One region of the Dactylosporangium sp. NPDC049742 genome, then DNA from elsewhere that is predicted to be linked to it. Evidence: riboswitches for the same ligand, from Rfam matches in the RefSeq annotation. Region 1 holds a riboswitch; each other region holds the start of a gene.
The links. A riboswitch is a leader RNA that binds a small molecule or an ion and turns the genes downstream of it on or off. The one in region 1 is predicted to bind cyclic di-AMP.
Positions count from the first base shown of each region.

Region 2: linked by a shared signal. The riboswitch ahead of AB0J72_RS08500 (NlpC/P60 family protein) and the one ahead of AB0J72_RS00725 (hypothetical protein) in region 1 are both predicted to bind cyclic di-AMP.
Region 3: linked by a shared signal. The riboswitch ahead of AB0J72_RS05265 (NlpC/P60 family protein) and the one ahead of AB0J72_RS00725 (hypothetical protein) in region 1 are both predicted to bind cyclic di-AMP.

Region 1 is NZ_JBFANF010000001.1:157,368-160,635, reverse strand. Features, by position in the region: gene AB0J72_RS00735 (NAD(P)/FAD-dependent oxidoreductase) at 1-340, shown strand, start outside; gene AB0J72_RS00730 (glycoside hydrolase family 19 protein) at 405-1,523, opposite strand; cyclic di-AMP (ydaO/yuaA leader) riboswitch at 1,912-2,048, shown strand; gene AB0J72_RS00725 (hypothetical protein) at 2,058-3,074, shown strand; gene AB0J72_RS00720 (exopolyphosphatase) at 3,172-3,268, shown strand, end outside.
Region 2 is NZ_JBFANF010000004.1:328,947-332,214, reverse strand. Features, by position in the region: gene AB0J72_RS08510 (ADP-ribosylglycohydrolase family protein) at 1-147, opposite strand, end outside; gene AB0J72_RS08505 (VOC family protein) at 281-685, opposite strand; gene AB0J72_RS08500 (NlpC/P60 family protein) at 709-1,698, opposite strand; cyclic di-AMP (ydaO/yuaA leader) riboswitch at 1,706-1,885, opposite strand; gene AB0J72_RS08495 (MFS transporter) at 2,007-3,263, opposite strand.
Region 3 is NZ_JBFANF010000002.1:393,242-396,509, forward strand. Features, by position in the region: gene AB0J72_RS05255 (ABC transporter ATP-binding protein) at 1-37, opposite strand, end outside; gene AB0J72_RS05260 (ABC transporter ATP-binding protein) at 54-827, opposite strand; cyclic di-AMP (ydaO/yuaA leader) riboswitch at 1,119-1,263, shown strand; gene AB0J72_RS05265 (NlpC/P60 family protein) at 1,272-2,258, shown strand; gene AB0J72_RS05270 (methyltransferase domain-containing protein) at 2,304-3,050, shown strand.

The sequences.
Region 1 (3,268 bases):
GATCCAGAGCGGCCGCCACGCCGCCGGCCAGATCAAGAAGCGGCTCGCCGGCGAGGCGACCGGTCAGCCGTTCAAGTACTTCGACAAGGGCAGCATGGCCACGATCTCGCGCTTCTCGGCGGTGGCGAGCGTCGGCAAGCTGCACTTCACCGGGATCGTCGGCTGGCTCATGTGGCTCGCCGTGCACCTGCTCTACCTGGTCGGCTTCAAGAACCGGGTCACCGCGGTGCTGCACTGGTTCGTCAGCTTCATCGGCCGCGGCCGCTCGGAGCGGGTCGCCACGTTCCAGCAGGTCTTCGCCCGCCGCGCGCTGCAGGAGTACCGCCAGCACCTGCCGTAACCGTCGGCCAGGACAAAGAGAAGGGCGCCCCACTCCCCGGGGCGCCCTCCTGGTTCTTCGGTGACTAGCAGCTGAGCGAGCCCGCTCCGACGCCCACGCCGAGGATGCCGACGAAGCGCTGGTACGCCGCGACCCGGCTCTGCACCTGCGCCGGGTTGCGCCCGCCGCACTCGAGGCTGCCGTTGATGCTGCGGATCGTCTCGCCGAACCCGGCCCCGTTGACCATCGCGTTGTGCGGCGTCATCGTGCCCGGGCCGGTCTGCGTGTTCCAGTACCAGAGCGCCGTCTTCATCGCCACGGCCGGGTCGGTCTGCACCAGGTTCGGGTTGCGCAGCAGGTCGATGCCGAGCGCGTCACCGGCGGCCTTGTAGTTGAAGTTCCAGCTGAGCTGGATCGGCCCGCGGCCGTAGTACGCGGCCTGCCCGGCGGGGCAGCCGTACGGCTGGCTCGTGTCGCAGTAGTGCGGGTAGTTCGCGGTGTTCTGCTCCACGATGTACACCAGGCCGCCGGTCTCGTGGTTCACGTTCGCGAGGAACGCCGCCGCCTCCTGCTTGCGCTGGGCGTCCGATCCCGTCTTCGCGAACGCCGGGTAGGCGTTCAGCGCCGCGACCAGGCCGTTGTACGTGTAGAAGGGGTTCCGGTTCGGGAACATCTGGTTGAACTGGGCCTCGCTGACGACGAACGCCCCGTTCGACGGCGGGTTCGTGGTCGGGTTCGGCGGCGGCGTCGTGCCGCCCCCTCCGCCGTTGCAGGTGTACGGGTCCCAGTACCAGGTGCTGATCGTCGGGCTGTACCCCGGGTTGTCGTGCTCGGCGATGTAGTACTTACCGTCGGTGAACTTCACGACGTCCCCGGTCACGTAGTTGCGACCCTGCACCCACGCCGGGAAGCTGCACCCGCCCGCGGACCCGGTCTGCGTCGGCGGCTGCGGCGTGCTCCCGCCGCACGACCCCTGGTCCTGCCACACGCCGGTGTTCCCGGGCGGCGCCTCGTTCTGCGTCCACCACTTGGCGAGGAAGTTGTGCCCGTTCCGCGACACCGTGGCACCCCCGGTGTACACGGCCGACGCCTGCCACGCCGGGGCACAGGTGGCCGCCGACGCCGGCAGCATGTTGAAGACGGCGACGACGCCACCGACGACGGCGGTCGCGGCGAGCCCCGCCCACAGGCGCACTCTGGACACCAGATCACTTCCGTTCAGATCGACGCTGAGCCCCCATCCGACCAGCCACCACCGCGGTACAGGAGCAATCACATCGATTTATGAAGAATCTTTACGGTTCCCCTAACCTCACCTTTCCGAGGTGACCCGGGGTGACACGGGGTGACCGCGGGGTGGCGTAGAACAATCGCCCAGGCGAGAACGTTGCCGGCAGGGTGAGGCCAGTTGAGTGATTTCCGTCACGCGAGATTCTTTCGCCAAGCTTAGGCGACCTGCTTGGACGGCGCGGTTTCGAGAGGTGCGTCACAGCGGCGGACAGGCAGTACGCTGCGCGGTCCGTTCGCCCTGGGTAGGCTGGCCGTCGGTCTCGTCCGACATGGCGCCGCCCCCCGCGGCGCCGGGCGTGACTGCCGCCCAATCGCCGGCTCGACACCGGCGAATCGGGGACCCAACCGCACAGTGGGGTGAATCCGCGGGCAACCGCGGTAGGGGTCGTTCCGTCCCGAACCCGTCAGCTAACCCGGTCGGCGGCCGACGGAAGGAACAACGAGCCAGATGTCATCACGACATCCCGGTCGGCGGATCATCGCCGTCCTGATGACGGCCGCCGTCCTCTTCGGGATGGCCGCCACTCCGGCCGCCGCCGAGCCGGGAGACGACACGGGCGACGAGGGATCCAACGCGTCCCTCGCCCAGGTCCTCGACGAGAGCACCCGCGCGTGGATCGAGGCCAAGGACAAGTACGACGCCTCGGTGAAGAACCAGGCGGACCTGACCGCCAAGCTCGCCCAGACCGAGGCCAACCTCGCCAGGGTCACCGAGCAGGTGTCGGCGATCGCCGTCGCCGCGTACCGGACGGGGCCGCTCACCACGTTCGTGGCGCTGATGGACTCCGGCAGCCCCACCGGCTTCGCGGAGCGGGCCGGCTCGATCGACGAGATCGCCCACCACAACGACAACCTGTTGCGCGAGCTCAACCAGCTGAAGCGGGACCAGGCGGCGCAGAAGACGGCGCTCGAGGGCGAGGTCAAGCTCCAGCAGGAGCAGGTCGCCGTCATGGCCGCGAAGAAGAAGGAAGCCGAGAAGGGCCTGGCCCAGGCGGGCGGGCCGAGCAACGGCTTCGTGTCGGCCAACCTGCCGCTCGCGCAGCCGTCGCCGCGCAACGCCAGCGGCGGCTGGTCCTCGGAGTCGTGCAAGCAGAACGACCCGACCACCAGCGGCTGCATCACGATGCGCACGCTGCACGCGATGCAGCAGGCGCAGGCGGCGGGCTTCAAGCGGTTCGTGTCCTGCTACCGGCCGAGTGGGCCGTACGAGCACCCGAAGGGCCGCGCGTGCGACTTCTCGGTGCAGGCCAAGTCGGGCTTCGGTGGCGTCGCCGCCGGTGAGGACAAGGTCTACGGGGCCAACCTGGCGACGTACTTCGTGAAGAACGCGGACCGGCTAGGCGTCATGTACGTCATCTGGTTCAAACAGGTGTGGACACCCGCGGTCGGCTGGCACCACTACAGCGGCGTGGGCGGAGACCCCTCCAGCGACCACACCAACCACGTGCACCTCTCGCTCCTGTAAGCACCGCCAAGACCTCACGTCTGCGTACGGCCGGCCGATAGGGCAACTGTCGACCGGCCGACGCAGGGTGAGGGGATCCGAAGTGAAGCACCGACTCGTGACGCGCAGCGACTTCGACGGCCTGGTGTGCGCCGTCCTGCTGCGTCACCTGGACCTCATCGGCGACATCACGTTCGTGCACCCGAAGGACGTCC
Region 2 (3,268 bases), on a different contig from region 1:
CCACGGCCACGGGCCCTGCGGCACCAGCCGCTCCTCGATCTGCCACCGCATCTGGTCGGCGGGCCGGAAGAACCAGGTCTCGCCGAACGCGTCGCCCAGCGCCGTCCCGTGCAACGAGCGGGTCGCGGCGTCGACGTCGGTGATCACCGTCCGATCGTGGCAGCCGGTCACCGCGCCTGTCGAACCGTTTCCGCGCACCACCCGCCGCGCTGTGCGACTGTGCGACCGTGCGGCCGTGCGGCCGTGCGGTTGGGTGGTGGGTGCACGGACAGGCCGGCGGTCAGGCGAAGTCGGCCGCGGTCATGCCCTCCGGATGGCCGGGCGGCCACTGTACGAGCTCGATGCGGTACCCGTCGGGATCGGTGAGCCAGGACGTGGCCATGCCCCCGCCGTGGTCGGTCGGCGGCTCGGCCGTGATGCCCCTGCCGGCCAGGTCGGCGACCGTGGTGCCGAGGTCGCCGACCTGGACGACGAGGTGGTTGACGGCGCCGGTGTCGGCGACCGGCCGGGCGGGGTCGTGCACCAGCTCGAGGCTGACGAACGGGTCGCCGGGCAGCTGCAGCATCGTCAGGCTGCCGAACCCGGTCTCCGGGACGTGGCCGACCTTGGCGTAGCCGACCGCGGTGTAGAACGCGAGCGAGCGCTCCAGATCCGTGACCCGCAGCCCGAGATGCAACATGCGCATGCCCGGCAGATTACCGTCCGTGACTACGCGACCCTGCCGTAGCCGTACAGCGTGTCGATGTCGACGGGAGCGACCTTGACGACCGTGCGGCTGTTCGGGGCGTGGATGATCTGGTTGTTGCCGATGTAGATGCCCACGTGCCCGAGGCCGTTGTAGAACACCAGGTCGCCGGGGGCGAGCTGGCTGCGGGAGATGTGGCGCACCTTCGACCACTGCTCCGCGGCGTTGTGCGGCAGCGTCACGCCGGCCGCCTTCCACGCCATCATGGTCAGGCCCGAGCAGTCGAACGTGTTCGGTCCGGCCGCGCCCCACACGTACTTCTTGCCGAGCTGAGCCCAGGCGTAGTTGACCGCCTTGCCCGCGTTGCCGGACACGGCCGGCGGCTTGGCCGGGGTCGTCGCCGGGGGCGGGGTGGTGGTCTTGACCTTCGCCGCCGCGGCGGCCGCCTCGGCCTTGGCCTGCAGCGCGTCGAGGCGGGCGATGTCACCCTCGATCTTCTTGCGGCGGGTCTCCAGCTCCGTCTTCTGCTGGCTCTGCGCGGCGAGGGTCTCGTCCAGGCGCCGCTGCTCGGCGTCGAGCGCGCCCTTCGCCGCCGTGTACGCGGCCAGGTCCCGCTGCTGGCTGTGCGAGATCTGCTGGAGGGTGCCGACGCGGGCGGCGAGCGTGTCGGTCGACGTCGCCCCCAGCATCAGCGACAGGGTGCCGAGGTTGCCCCCGGTCTTGTACGCGTTGACCGCGAGCGCCGAGGCGTCGTCCTGCGCCGTCGCCAGGGTCGCCTGCAGCGGCGCCATGTCGGCCCGGAGCTTCGTGATCGCCGCCTGGGTGGTCTCCAGGTCGCCGTTGACCTTGTTGTACAGCTCGACGACGTGCTCGACCTCTTGGTTGCCCTTGTCGATCTGGGCCTGGAGCTCCTGCGGCGTCGGGTCCGCCTGCGCGGCGCAGGCCGGGGCGATCATGGCCGCCACCGCCAGCGCGACGACCGAGGCGCGGAGCGTCGTACGTCCGTTGAACACGGCACAGTCCTTCTTCGCTGACCGCCTACCGGGTTAGCTGACGGATTCGGGCGAGAAGAAGGCGCGCCCTACCGCGCCCCGGTGTGGCGGGCGCGGATTCACCCCATGGGGAAGCCCCGGTTGGTTCCCCGGCTCGCCGGCCGCACGCATCGTGCCCGCGCGACCGACAACTCGGCGGTGGCTGCCCGGCCACCCCGGCGGGGCGGGCGATGTCCGGCAGGCCGGCCCAAACGTAACGCCGGACCACACTGCCAGCGCTCGATCTAAGCCACACTTAACGTAGACACAAGACTGACCTGCCCGGCGTCTCACCGGTGGCGGTCGGTGGAGCGGGCCATGACGGCCAGGCCGAAGACGGCCAGCAGGGCGAGGGCGGCCGGGATGAGGAACACCCGCGGGAGCCCGATGGCGGCGGCGCCGGTGCCACCGGCCGCACCGCCGAGGGCGGAGGCGAGCGCGGTGGAGCTCATGAAGATCGCGGACGCGGTGGCGACGGCGGTCGGCAGGAGCCGCTGGGCGACGATGATGCCGAGCGTGGCGAAGACGCCCCACACGCCGCCCATGAGGACCTGCCCGGCGAACAGCCCGGCGGCGTTGCCGGTGACGGCGAAGCAGACGTTGGCGGCGACCCCGAACCCGGCGCCGAGGACCATCAGCTCCATCATGCCGGTCCGGCGGGCCACGACCACGGCGACGGGCATCAGCACGATCTCGACCAGCGGCTGGATGCCGATGACCGCGCCGCTGAGGCCGGCCGGGAAGTGCAGCTGGTCGTTCATGTACAGCGGCAGGTACGCGTACTTGACCGGCTCGCCGGCGTACACGAGAACGTAGAGGCCGGTGAACGCCAGCAGCGGCAGCATCGCCCGCAGGCCGGGGCCGCGATGGCCGGCCCCCGGTGCGTCGCCGGCCCCGTCCGGTGCCGGCGGTGCTGTCCGGAGCGCGCCGAGCGGCACGATCTGGGCGAGCGTGCAGACTGCCGTGGCGACCAGCATGGTGCGCAGCGACGTCTGCGCCGCCAGGAACGACCCGGCCACCGGGCCGATGACCCAGCCGCCGGTCAGGGCCATCCGCACGACGGCGACCACCCCGTCGTTGTTCGGGCCGGGGTGCGCCTTGAGCTCGTCGTGGACGGCGGCGAAGAGCTGCGACGTCGCGGCGCCGCCGAACCCGCCGACGACGGCGCTGATGACGTAGGGCATCCACAGTTCGGTGGAGTACGCGATGCCGATCCAGCCCACGAACCCGGCGGCGGCGCAGATGCGGAACAGCCCGAGTCGGCGTCCGGTGCGGTCGGACCGCCGGCCGACCAGGAACCCGGCCACGGGCGCGGCCAGGTTCGTCAGGTAGAACAGCCCGGCCGCGGTGAGGGAGGCGTGCAGGTCGTTGACCAGGAACGTCGCGATCTGCGGGGCGGCGGCGGAGAAGCCGAGCGCGGACAGGAACACCGCGAGCGTGGCGCCCCGGTAGAGCGGTGAGGCGAGGGTCAGCCGCAGCGCCGACGCGTGCGCCGTGGGCTTGTCGAGCGCCGGATCCGCCGGCTCGACCTGCTCGGGAAGGACCATCGGCT
Region 3 (3,268 bases), on a different contig from region 1:
CGGCGAAGCTGAGCCGGACGTCTTCGAAACGCAGCACGGCGACTCCTGATTTTCTATGACAGCCAGCGCTTGCGACGCTTGTAGTGCTTCACGTCGCGGAAGGACCGCTCGGCCCGTCCCAGGTAGAACTCGCGGATGTCGTCGTCGGCGAGCAGTTCGGCGGCGGGCTTGTCGAGCACGACCTTGCCCGTCTCCAGCACGTATCCGTGCTCGGCGATCGACAGCGCCATGGTCGCGTTCTGCTCGACCAGCAGCACGCCGGTGCCGGCCTGGTTGATCTGCACGATCAGGTCGCGGACCTGCTCGACCAGGCGCGGCGCGAGCCCGAGGCTGGGCTCGTCGAGCAGCAGGTACGCCGGGTCCGACATGAGCGCCCGCCCCATCGCCAGCATCTGCTGCTCGCCGCCGGAGAGATAGCCGGCGATGCTGCCGCGGCGCTGCGCAAGCACGGGGAACAGGGTGTACATGCGGTCCATCGCCTCCGCCCGGCCCTTCGGGCGGGTGTGGGCGCCGAGCCGCAGGTTCTCCTCGACGGTCAGTTCGGCGAAGGTCCTGCGCCCCTCCATCACCTGCGAGACGCCGCGGCGGACCACGGCGGCCGGCTTGAGCCGGTGGATGGGCTTCTCGTCGAGCGTGACGGCGCCCTTGGTGATGGCGCCGTCGTGGACGCCGAGCAGGCCCGACAGGGCCCGCAGCAGCGTGGTCTTGCCGGCACCGTTCGCGCCGAGCAGCGCGACGATGCGTCCTGGTGGGACCTGCAGGCTGACGCCTCGCAGCACCAGCATCACGTCGTCGTAGACGACCTCGAGGTTCTGGACACGCAACATCCGGTGACGCTCCTCCGGGGGTGTTCGGAGTGGGCGAACTATGTGCATCGACGGTGAATAAAGTTACGTGTATTTAACCGGGTCTCAGAGCAGAATCAAGCCCCAATTGTGTGTCCGTCAACACCATCTTCTGTGGTGCGTCACTGTCCGATGTGGAGCGACAACCCGCCGTGATTCGGACTTTTGGGGTAATCGATATTCAACAACGCTCGCGGGTTTCGCTTCGTTGGTGATCACGTTAAGTTATGTCCTGGCCTGCACGGCAGTCCGTCGCCCACCCCGGGCGGCGCCGGGCAAGCGCCGCCGAGTCGAGCGCCGCTCTGGCGCTGTCGAGCCGGGGACCCAGGGTCCTTGGGGTGAATCCGCACAGCGCGGTAGGGCGCACTCTTCCCGCCCGAACCCGTCAGCTAACCCGGTAGGCGGTCGGTGAAGAAGGGTCATCCCTTGTCCGCTGGACACCGCACCAAACGGTCCCTGCTGCGCACACTCTTCATCGGGGTCGTGTCGCTGGCGATCGTGGCGCCCGCGAGTGTCGCCAAGGCCGATCCGACAGCGGCTGAGATCGACGCCCAGATCCAGAAGGCGGGCGACGAGCTCGAAGACCTGGTCGAGGCCTACAACAAGATCAATGGCGATCTGGCCGCCACTCAGGCGGCCGCCGCCGAGCTGCAGAAGAAGCTCCAGCCCTACGTCGACAACATGGCCAACGCCAACGCCAACGTGGACGTCATCGCCGTCGCGGCGTTCAAGGGCGCGGGCAGCCTGCAGAACCTCAGCATCGTGCTCAACGCGCGGTCGTCCGACACGCTCATGGACCAGCTGACCACGCTGCAGCAGATCGGCAAGCACCAGCAGCACGAGATCGCCGACTTCACGTCGGCCAAGTCGAAGCTGGACGAAGAGAAGAAGAAGATCGACGAGACGCTCGCCGCGGAGACCGCGCAGAAGACCGAGCTCGAGACCAAGAAGAAGAAGATCGAGGGCGACGTCAAGAAGCTCGAGGCGCTCCGCCGCCGCTCGACGACCGGCGGCGGCACCGGCTCCACGGGTGTCAAGGTCGCGCTCGGTGCCGAGTGCACGTCACCGGCGAACGCGGCGGTGGCCTTCGCCTGTGCCCAGCTCGGCGAGCCCTACAAGTGGGGCGCCGCCGGACCAAGCAGCTGGGACTGCTCCGGCCTGACCATGGGCGCCTGGAAGGCGGCCGGCGTCATCCTGCCGCACAACGCGGCGCAGCAGTGGAGCAAGACCACGCACATCTCACGGTCCGCGCTCTCCCCCGGCGACCTGGCGTTCTTCCGTGGCCTGGGGCACGTGGGCATCTACATCGGTAACGGCAAGATGATCCACGCACCGACGACGGGGCGAAACGTCGAGGTCCAGTCGATCGACGGCCGCAGCGACACGTACGGCTACGGCAGACCGCACAAGTAAGCCCTGACAGCACGTCCAAGAGGCCATGCCCGGCAAGATTGGGGCATGGCCTCTTGGGATCCCGAGCAGTACAGCCGCTTCGCCGAGGAGCGGGCGCGGCCCTTCCACGAGCTGGTGGCGCGTATCCAGACCACCGCGCCGGTCGCGGTCGTGGACCTCGGGTGCGGGCCGGGCACGCTGACCGCGACCCTCGCGACGCGCTTCCCGGACGCGGCGGTGCTCGGCATCGACTCCTCCCCCGAGATGCTCGCGAAGGCGGCAGCGCTCGGCACCCCGCAGCTGTCGTTCCAGCTCGGCGACATCGCCGGGTGGCGGCCGCAGCGCGGCTCCGTGGACGTCATCGTCGCCAACGCCTCCCTGCAGTGGGTCGACGACCACGCCGCGCTGATGCCCACGCTCGCCGCGGCGCTCGACGACGGCGGCACGCTCGCGTTCCAGGTCCCGACGGGCGGGCCGATCCTCGACGCGGACATCCTGGACCCGACCGTCCTGGGGCCGCGCGGCGCGACGCCGGTGCGGGAGCCGGCCTGGTACGTGCGCACCCTCGCCGGGCTCGGCCTGGCCGTGGACGCGTGGGAGACGACGTACTTCCACGTCCTGCCCGGCGAGGACCCGGTGCTGGAGTGGTTCAGCGGGACCGGCCTGCGCCCCTACTTCGACGCCCTGTCCGGCGCGGAGCTCGACGACTTCCGGGCCAGGGTGGCCGCCGCGCTGAGCGAGCGCTACCCCCGCGAACCGTTCGGCACGATCCTGCCCTTCCCGCGCCTCTTCGTCGTGGCCCGGCGCCCCTGACCCAGCCCACATCGCCCGCCGGCCCACCGCGCCGGGCTCTGACACCGCACCCAGGGGCTCTGATACTGCGCACCCAGCCAGGCCGCCACCCGGACCGCGACGCGGCACGGCCAGGACGCGGCACGGCCAGGACGCGGCACGGCCAGGACGCGGCACAGCCAGGACGCGGCAGGGCAGGAGCGCCGACCAGCCAAGACGCCCCGCCACCCGAACCGCGA